Regions from separate parts of the Hahella chejuensis KCTC 2396 genome, predicted to be linked through region 1. Evidence: predicted binding sites of a transcription regulator. Region 1 holds the regulator's gene; the other holds the start of a gene.
The links. Region 1 encodes sigma-54, which starts transcription at its own class of promoters, with help from an activator protein. Its sites were predicted from a motif close to TGGCACNNNNNTTGCTNT; they were not measured.

Region 2: the regulator sigma-54 is predicted to act here: its motif matches at 2,120-2,137, upstream of glnA (glutamate--ammonia ligase).

The regions. Positions count from the first base shown of each region.
Region 1 is NC_007645.1:5,456,601-5,461,741, forward strand. It holds gene HCH_RS23870 (KpsF/GutQ family sugar-phosphate isomerase) at 1-357, shown strand, start outside; gene HCH_RS23875 (KdsC family phosphatase) at 357-893, shown strand; gene lptC (LPS export ABC transporter periplasmic protein LptC) at 898-1,476, shown strand; gene lptA (lipopolysaccharide transport periplasmic protein LptA) at 1,460-1,984, shown strand; gene lptB (LPS export ABC transporter ATP-binding protein) at 1,981-2,706, shown strand; gene HCH_RS23895 (RNA polymerase factor sigma-54) at 2,829-4,325, shown strand; gene hpf (ribosome hibernation-promoting factor, HPF/YfiA family) at 4,441-4,749, shown strand; gene ptsN (PTS IIA-like nitrogen regulatory protein PtsN) at 4,756-5,141, shown strand, end outside.
Region 2 is NC_007645.1:1,036,690-1,041,830, forward strand. It holds gene HCH_RS04670 (DUF4124 domain-containing protein) at 1-436, opposite strand, end outside; gene glnA (glutamate--ammonia ligase) at 545-1,951, opposite strand; gene typA (translational GTPase TypA) at 2,406-4,223, shown strand; gene HCH_RS04685 (alpha/beta fold hydrolase) at 4,323-5,141, shown strand, end outside.

The sequences.
Region 1 (5,141 bases):
TCTGGAGATGCAGTCCCTGTCGTCAGAAGTGGCGCATCCTTGAGTGAGTCGCTCTTACAAATGTCACAGAAAGGCCTTGGCATGACGTGTATCGTCGACGAAGACGACAAACTTCTTGGCGTGTTTACTGATGGCGATTTACGCCGCACTCTAGACAAAAACATCGATATTCGAAGCTGCGCCATCGATGTTGTCATGACGACCCACTGCAAGTCCGTTACCAAAGACATGCTCGCCGCGGAGGCGCTTGGCTTAATGCAGGAGAAAAAAATCAACGCTCTGCCTGTCGTCGACGCCGACAAGAAAGTCATTGGAGCATTCAATACCCAGGACATGCTGCGTGCAGGAGTTATTTAATGTCGCCGTCTCTGACTGAACAACAGATTCAAGCTTTAAAGCCCATTAAGCTCCTGGCGCTGGATGTAGACGGCGTCCTGACGGATGGGACTCTTTACTTCGGCGAATCCGGCGAACAACTCAAGCCTTTCTCCATACTCGACGGACTCGGCGTCAAGCTACTGCAAAAAGCTGGAGTAACTGTGGCGATCATCACCGGCCGCAAGTCCGCCATGGTCGCCAAAAGAGCTGGCGATCTGGGCATATTAGAGTTACTGCAAGGCCGCGAGGACAAGCTTGTCGGACTTAATGAGATTCGTGGCAAGCTTGGTTTAGAGCTTGATGAGTGCGCCTATATCGGCGACGATTTACCCGACCTTGCCGCTATTCGCAGCTGCGGATTTGGCGCCACCGTCCCCAATGGCCACTGGTTTGTCCGTCAACACGCCGCTTATTGCACTTCCGCCCAGGGCGGCAAAGGCGCAGTCAGAGAGGTGTGCGACATGATTCTGGCGGCCAAAGGATTGCTCCACACCTCTCTGGAAGCCTATCTATAACTTCATGACAGAACTGCTCAGACAATATAGCAAGTGGCTATACGCGGCTTTGGCGGCAATTCTGGTTATTTATCTGGCCGCCTATCAAGACGAAGCAAACGTACCGTTCTTCGAGGAAGAGCAACTCCTGAAAGACGAACCTGACGCCTTTGTCATTAACGCGGTTTATACGACTTACAACAAAGAAGGCGTACTCACCAGTCGCTTACAAAGCCAATTGGCGAAACACTATCCCGATACGGACACCGGCGTATTGACGCGCCCCAACCTGGAAATCTTCCAGCAAGGAGAGAAAAGTTGGCATGTAGAGTCTTTGGAAGGCGAACTGCTCATTAAGCAGGACACCCTGAAGCTGCGCGGAGACGTGGAAGTAAATGGCGCTTCCGACGACGGGGCGCCGATCCTCATGCAAACGCAAGCACTCGACTATAACAACAAGTCACGCTTTATCAGCACCGATCAACCCGTTAAGATAACTTCAAATATCAATCAGTTAACCGCTGTCGGAATGGAGGCGGACATTGATAAAAAGCTTATTGTATTACTTTCTCAGGTAACCGGCGTTTATGCACAACCCAAGTAAACTATTCACAGCGGCGCTGTTGGTGGCCCTGGTTTTCACTCCATTAAGCCACGCTTTAGACCTTCTTAACGGGAGCGACGAACCAGTGCGTATTAAAGCCGGGCGCTGGGAAAGAGATGGTCAAAAGGGCATCGACACCTATATCGGCAATGTCGTCATTACCCAGGGCAAATCCAGCATCGAAGCGGACAAAGTTGTTTTATACACTGACGACAAGGGCATCAGCCGCTTCCAAGCTACGGGTAAGCCCGCTCACTTGGTGCAATTTGACGCAGAAAAACAAACTGAAACCCACGCTTACGCAGAAAGCATGGACTATGATCGCAGCCAGAGTAAAGTCGTTATGCGTAACCATGCGCGCATTCTCCAGGACAATAGTTCAGTAGAAGGCGAAGAAATTATTTATTTCACAGACAAACGCTTAGTCACAGCGAAGGGAGCCTCATCGGGCAATCAAACCGAGCAGGTTGAAATCATCTATCATCCGCCCAAATCTAATAAACAATGAGCACTCTCGCCGCCAGAAACCTGGCCAAGGCTTACAAAAAACGGCCTGTAGTAAAAGATGTCTCCGTTGAAATTCGCAGCGGCGAAATCGTTGGCCTCCTCGGACCTAACGGCGCAGGCAAAACCACCTGCTTCTACATGGTGGTGGGACTGATCCCCAGCGACAAAGGCAGCGTATTTATTGACGATGCCGAAATCACCAGCCTGCCCATGCACGGGAGAGCGCGCAAGGGCATTGGCTATCTACCTCAGGAAGCGTCCGTATTTAGAAAGCTGTCTGTGGAAGACAACATTTACGCCATTCTTGAGACCAGGGCGGATCTGAACCGCAAGGAACGCAAGCAAAAAATGGAGGAGTTGCTCCATGAATTTCACATAACCCACATTCGTAAAAGCCTTGGCATGAGCCTCTCCGGGGGTGAACGCCGCCGCGTGGAAATCGCTCGCGCGCTCGCCACGGAGCCAAAGTTTGTACTACTGGACGAGCCTTTTGCCGGGGTGGACCCTATTTCCGTCAACGACATCAAGCAGATTATCGAACATCTTAAAAAGCGCGGCATCGGCGTCTTAATTACAGACCATAATGTGCGCGAGACCTTGGATATTTGTGAACGCGCCTATATTGTCAGTGAAGGATTTATTATCGCAAGCGGCGCCCCTAGTGATATCCTTGCCAACCCAAAGGTTAGAGAGGTCTATCTGGGTGACCAGTTCAAACTTTAGTTTAACCGGCGGCTTCCATTCAAGATGGACCCCAAGGCTCAAGAGCTTAGGATTAAAGCGCTCAATAACTATGACAAACTCACAAGATCTGTGCCTGAATCGGTGGTAAGCATCAGATGGTTATGAAAACTTCATTGCAGTTAAAGCTGGGTCAACAGCTCACTATGACCCCGCAACTGCAACAAGCAATAAAACTTTTGCAGCTTTCAACACTGGATTTACAGCAAGAGATTCAACAAGCGCTTGAGTCCAATCCCATGCTGGAAGTGTCTGAAGAGGAAGAGTCCCCCAACCACGTTCAGAACGATACGATCAGCGACATGCTCGCCAATAACTCCAGCAAAGAGCGAGCTCAAGAGTCCGGCATGGACGAAGGCGGGTTCGCCGAGGAGGATAACTGGTCCGACTCCATACCGAACGACTTGCCCGTCGACACCGCCTGGGACGATGTCTTTCAAAGCGGGTCAAGCAGCTACAGCGGCGGCGAGGATGACGAATACGATTTCGAGTCCCGCAACAGCAAAGGCGAAACCCTGCAAGATCACCTTCTCTGGCAACTCAATCTTACCCCCATGTCCGACATTGACCGCATGATCGCCGTTGCGATAATCGATGCGGTCAATCCCGACGGCTATCTTTCCCTCACTCCCGATGAAATTCACAGTGGGCTGCAGACTGAGGGCGAAGAAGAAATTGAGTTGGACGAAGTACGCGCAGTGTTAAAGCGCGTTCAGCAGTTTGATCCTGCCGGGGTCGCTACTTGTAACCTGCAGGACTGCCTGCTGAGCCAGCTGAATCAGCTACCCAAAGATACGCCCTGGTTAGGACAGGCCAAACTCGTGGTCAGCCATTACATCAACTTGCTTGGCAATCGCGACTATGCCCAGTTGATGCGCCGCAGTCGCCTGAAGGAAGACGACCTGCGGGAAGTGCTCAAGCTGATTCAAAGCCTGAACCCAAGACCGGGAGAAGGCATTCAGGAAAGTAATACCGAATATGTGGTTCCTGATGTTATCGTCAAAAAAAACAATGGCCGCTGGCTGGTGGAGCTGAACCCGGAAATCGCCCCTAAGATCCGCATCAATCCAGGCTATGCGGGCTTGGTGAGACGTGCGGACAATAGCTCCGACAACACTTACTTACGCGATCAGTTACAGGAAGCGCGCTGGTTTATCAAAAGCTTGCAAAGCCGTAATGAAACTCTGTTGAAAGTTGCGTCACAAATCGTCGAACATCAGCAAGGATTCCTTGAGTACGGCGAAGAGGCGATGAAGCCGCTGGTGCTGCACGATATTGCGGAAGCAGTGGAAATGCATGAATCAACCATTTCCCGGGTGACCACCCAGAAATATATGCACACTCCTCGCGGCGTATTTGAGCTGAAGTACTTTTTCTCCAGCCATGTCAGCACAGACACGGGTGGCGAGTGTTCTTCGACCGCTATTAGAGCTATTATCAAGAAGTTAGTCGCGGCGGAATCACCGAAGAAACCTTTGAGCGACAGCAAGATTGCTGCGCTGCTCGGCGACCAGGGCATCAATGTCGCCCGTCGCACGATCGCAAAGTATCGGGAGGCGCTTTCCATTCCGCCTTCCAATGAACGTAAGCGATTAATTTAAAAGGAGGAATACAGGCATAAGACTTAAATCAAATAGTCACAAAATGGATGTGCTAGTATTTTTCATGGAAGTGCAAAATTCATAATGCACCGTATATTGGCATTAGGAGCAAAGTATGCAAATGAACATCACCGGACATCAAGTCGAGTTAACTGAAGCACTGAAAGACTACGTTAACAACAAGTTCGACAAACTTGAACGACACTTCGACAGTATCAGTAATGTCCAAGTTACGCTCTCCATTCAAAAACAGCGTCAGATTGCGGAAGCAACCATGCACATTAGCGGCGCTGACCTGCATGCCAATGCTGAACACGAAGATATGTACGCGTCCATTGACGCGCTGGTGGACAAATTAGACCGCCAGATCCTCAAACACAAAGAGAAGCACGTTGATCGGATGCACGGCGCATCCGCCAGATAACAGAACATGGCCCAAACCACACTAACTATTGAGTCTATTATCTCGCCCGCCCTCACACGCTGTGGGGTGTCGGGCTCGAGTAAGAAACGCGTTCTCGAATATATCGCCAATCTGATTGCGCAACATTTTCCGTTTTTGGACGAGAACGCCATTTTTACCAACCTGGTATGCCGTGAGAGACTCGGCAGCACCGGTATCGGCCAGGGTATTGCGATCCCCCATTGCCGTCTGGAAAACTGCGATCGCATTATAGGGGCTCTGATTACGCTCAAGGACAAAATCCCTTTTGACGCCATAGACAACGAACCCGTCGACCTTCTGTTCGTTCTGATTGTGCCTCAGGAGGCTACCAGCGAACATTTAGACCTGCTGAGCCAATTGGCCCAGAAGTT
Region 2 (5,141 bases), 2.8 Mb from region 1:
TATGGGTTCCTCGGTCGATGCCCTTCAGCTCAAGAAAATTGTCCTTGGTTGTTCCAACAGGGGCTCCGTCCAACGAAACTCGGTAGCTGTGATTGGGATACAGGGTGGGGTCTGATGTGAATAAGACCGTCAGATCGCCATTACCGGAATGAAAAGCGCTGTCATTGGTAGGAAAAGTTATATTCAGCGTCGCGTAATAGCTTGACGGCGCGGACTCCGGTTCGTCACTGCTGCGGGGGGGTATATCCGCCATTTTAGGCATGGTTATCGTTGCGGTTGGGCCGACCTCGACTTTCTCTGCGCCCTCTCTCTCCTGGTCTGAATATTCCACATTGCCTTGTGCGTCAACCCAACGGTAGATTTCAGCGCAGGCCAAGCCCGAGTAAGAAGAAAAAAGCGCGGAAAAAATAAGAATATAAGCGAACCGAGATTTCATAACTTCAACCCAAGTGACCAGTTACTTGAACTGTAGCAGAAGCGGAACCAAAAAAAACCCCGCAGAGTGCGGGGTTTTCGAGTCTGTCGCAGTTAACTGAGCGACGGATTATACAGAGTAGTACATCTCGAACTCGACCGGGTGAGTGGTCATGTCCAGACGTTCTACTTCTTTACGCTTCAACTCAATGTAAGCTTCGATCATGTCCTTAGTGAACACGTCGCCTTTAGTCAGGAACTCGAAGTCTTTTTCTGCGTAATCCAGAGCTTGTGATAGAGAGCTACAAACAGTTGGGATGTTCATGGCTTCTTCTTTCGGCAGATCGTACAGATCCTTGTCCATAGCGTCGCCAGGGTGGATCTTGTTCTGGATGCCGTCCAGACCCGCCATCAACATGGCCGCGAAGGCCAGGTAAGGGTTGGCGGATGGGTCTGGGAAGCGAACTTCGATCCGGCGCGCTTTCGGGTTGGTCACGAAAGGAATACGGATGGACGCAGAGCGGTTACGTGCGGAGTAAGCCAGCATAACCGGCGCTTCAAAACCAGGAACCAGACGCTTATATGCGTTGGTGGAAGGGTTGGTGAAAGCGTTCAGTACGCGAGCATGCTTGATGATGCCGCCGATGTAGTACAAAGCTATGTCGCTAAGACCTGCATAGCCGTCGCCGGAGAAGATGTTTTTGCCGTCTTTGGACAGGGACTGGTGACAGTGCATGCCAGAACCGTTATCGCCAACCAAAGGCTTGGGCATAAAGGTTGCGGTCTTGCCGTAAGCATGCGCTACGTTGTGTACGCAGTACTTCAGAATTTGCACTTCGTCCGCTTTGCGGGTCAGAGTATTGGCGCCAACGCCGATTTCACACTGACCTGCGGTGCCTACTTCGTGGTGGTGTACTTCGATGGTCAAGCCCATGGATTCCATCGCTGCGCACATCGCGCCGCGCAGGTCATGCAGAGAGTCGACCGGAGGTACAGGGAAGTAGCCGCCTTTTACGCCGGGACGGTGACCAACGTTGTTTTTCTCGAAGTCGTCGCCAGATACCCAGGCGGCTTCTTCAGAGTAGATTTCGTACATGGCGCCGTTGATGTCGGACTTCCATTTTACGCTGTCGAAAATGAAGAACTCAGGCTCTGGTCCGAACAGTACAGTGTCCGCAATGCCCGTGGACTTCAGGTACTCTTCCGCGCGCTGTGCGATAGAGCGTGGGTCGCGGTTGTAACCCTGCATGGTGGTGGGTTCGATAATGTTACAGGTCAGGTTCAGGGTGGTCTCTTCTGTGAACGGATCAATAACCGCAGTTTCGTCGTCCGCCAGCAGAATCATGTCTGACTCGTTGATGCCTTTCCAGCCAGCGATGGAGGAACCGTCAAACATTTTGCCTTCTTGAAAGAATTCCGGAGAGATTTCGCTAGCAGGGATAGTCACGTGCTGCTCTTTACCCTTGGTGTCGGTAAAGCGCATGTCAACCCATTTAACTTCGTGCTCTTTAATAAGATTCAGAGTTTTCTCTGACATTCCAGTTACTCCGTAAGATTTTATTTATGTTGAGGTGAAACCGAAACACTGCAGTAGTGAATCCTCGCCACCATGAAACAGACCCGTGGAGGGGAGAGCGTTCCGGGAAGTCTAACGAGCGCAAAAATACTATCACGCCTCATGGTCAGTTGCTTCTGGTTTTCCTGATTAGCAATTTATTTGCCAATAGATTTTTGGCTTATAACAAATTGTTTTTAAAAGGGTTTGCGAGACACCTTCGGGATAGTCCTATCGTGTGTGTTATTGGTTTGCACCAAGTTGGTGCCAAAAAACAGGGCGCTGGGCGATTTTGGGGCGTCGTGCACCATTTTGGTATCAGGCTAAGGATAGATAAATTTTCGAGAGGGTGTATAAAGATGTATAAAAAAGATTCAGGCGTCAGCTATAATGTCGCGCCCTCAGCCCATGACTGTTTATTTTGCAGGTGTTTTTTGTGATCGAGAAATTAAGAAATATTGCTATCATTGCCCACGTTGACCACGGTAAAACTACTCTGGTCGACAAACTCCTTCAGCAGTCGGGCACCTTAGGCCGCAAGGACATGGACGCTGAACGCGTTATGGATTCCAATGATCAGGAACGTGAGCGCGGCATTACTATATTGGCGAAAAATACCGCCATCAAGTGGAATGATTACCGAATTAATATCGTAGACACACCTGGGCACGCTGACTTTGGCGGCGAAGTTGAACGTGTTCTGTCTATGGTTGACTCTGTTCTCCTGCTCGTCGATGCAGTTGACGGTCCTATGCCGCAAACTCGCTTCGTAACTCAAAAGGCGTTTGCTCGCGGTCTGAAGCCTATCGTTGTCGTCAATAAAGTCGATCGTCCTGGCGCCCGTCCTGATTGGGTCGTCGGTGAAGTGATGGACCTTTTTGATCGCCTGGGCGCTACAGAAGAACAGCTGGATTTCCCTGTTATTTACGCTTCAGCATTGAACGGCATTGCGGGGCTTGAGCCGGATGCGTTGCAACAAGACATGACGCCTCTGTTTGAAATGGTAGTTGAGAAGGTGCCCGCGCCGTCTGTCGATGTTAATGGCCCTTTCCAAATGCAGATTAGCGCCCTCGATTACAACAGTTATGTTGGCGTTATCGGAATAGGACGCGTTTCCCGCGGTAAAGTAAAAACCAATACGCCTGTCGTCGTGGTTGATCGCGATGGAGGCAAGCGTAATGGACGCGTATTGACGGTAATGGGCTATCACGGCCTGCAGCGTGTGGACGTGCCTGAAGCGGAAGCTGGGGACATTATCTGTGTTACGGGGCTGGATGAGCTGAATATCTCCGATACGTTATGTAGCCCTGAGCGCCCGGAAGCACTGCCGGCGTTGATCGTGGACGAGCCAACTGTCAGCATGACATTCCAGGTCAACGACTCCCCATTCGCTGGTAAAGAAGGCAAGTACGTCACCAGTAGAAATATCAAGGAGCGTCTGGAGAAAGAGCTGCTGTACAACGTAGCTTTGCGTGTAGAGCAAGGCGACTCTCCTGACAAATTTATCGTATCCGGTCGCGGCGAGTTGCACTTGTCCGTATTGATCGAAACCATGCGTCGCGAAGGATTTGAGTTAGGCGTTTCTCGTCCAGAAGTTATCGTGAAAGAAATTGACGGACAGAAAGTTGAGCCATACGAGCAGGTGATCATCGACGTGGAAGATGAGCACCAGGGATCGATCATGGAAGTAATGGGCCTGCGCCGTGGTGAGCTGGTTAACATGATTCCAGATGGCAAAGGACGCACACGTCTGGAGTTTATTGTGCCTTCTCGAGGCCTGATCGGCTTCCGTTCTCAGTTTCTCACCATGACTTCAGGTACGGGCATCCTGACCCACATCTTCGATCATTATGGTCCTGTGAAAGAAGGCGTGAACGTTGAGCGTAACAATGGCGTTCTTATCTCCAACGTAGCGGGTAAAGTATTAGCATACGCTCTGTTTAACCTGCAGGATCGTGGTCGCCTGTTCGTGGATCCAAACATCGAAGTCTACGAAGGCATGATTATCGGCTTACATAGCCGAGATAACGATTTGGTTGTTAATCCAACCAAAGCCAAGCAGCTGACCAACATTCGCGCTGCAGGTACGGACGAAAATATTCTTCTGACTCCGCCGATTCGTTTCTCTTTGGAGCAGGCGTTAGAGTTTGTTGAAGACGATGAGCTGGTTGAGGTGACGCCCAGCAACATAAGGATTCGCAAGAAGTTGCTGAAAGAGCATGAGCGTAAGCGCGCTGACCGTAGTAAGGACTGAAATCCAAAAGTAGTTGGATAAAGTGATCTAGAAAGTTTTCGGCTTTTCCGCAGAGTGCTATAGTTCTTTCGAGTTAAAGGACAATGCTGGAAAAGCCGAATGCTCACCTTATACCCAGAACTAAAGCCTCATAAAGAACACTTCCTTCCTGTAGATAATCTTCACACAATTTATATTGAAGAGTCCGGCAATAAAGACGGGCTGCCAGTATTGTTTGTGCATGACGGGCCTGGATACGGCTCTGACCCATTCTGCCGACGCCTGCTGGATTCTGAGCGCTTCCGCATCATCATGATCGACCAGAGAGGTTGTGGTAAATCTACACCCTTGGCTGAGACTGCTCATAACCGCCCAGATGTTCTGATTCAGGACATTGAGCGGGCGAGACAACACTTAGGTATTGAGAAGTGGATGCTGATTGGAATGGGGTGGGGCGGTTTCTTATCACAACAATATGCCGGAGCCTTTCCAGAAACTGTGTTAGGAGTAGTGATTTCTGGTTATTTTGTCGCTGATGAGCCGGGTATTTCATGGATGTTACGGGAAGGTGCGCCTAAGATGTTTCCTGATATTTGGCACGAAGTAATGAAGGATTGCCCGCAGGGGAGCGTTGCGGAAGTCCTAAGTTATTTCTCAAAGTATCTGAATGGCTCAAATGAACTGCTTCAGATACAGGCCGCAAAACAATGGGCCGCCTGGGTGGCTAAAATTTCCACTCTGCATCCTTCTCAGGACTTGGTGGATAGGTTGACCCATCCCCACCAGGCCATTTCATTGGCGAGGTTAGGCTGTAATTTCTATCAGGAGCTAACCGACGAGCCTGTGAGTTCCGCTGCGCATTTAAAAGACATCCCGGGCATAATCGTTCATGGTCGTTATGACGCCATTTCCCCTTTGGCGAGAGCGTTTGATTTGCAC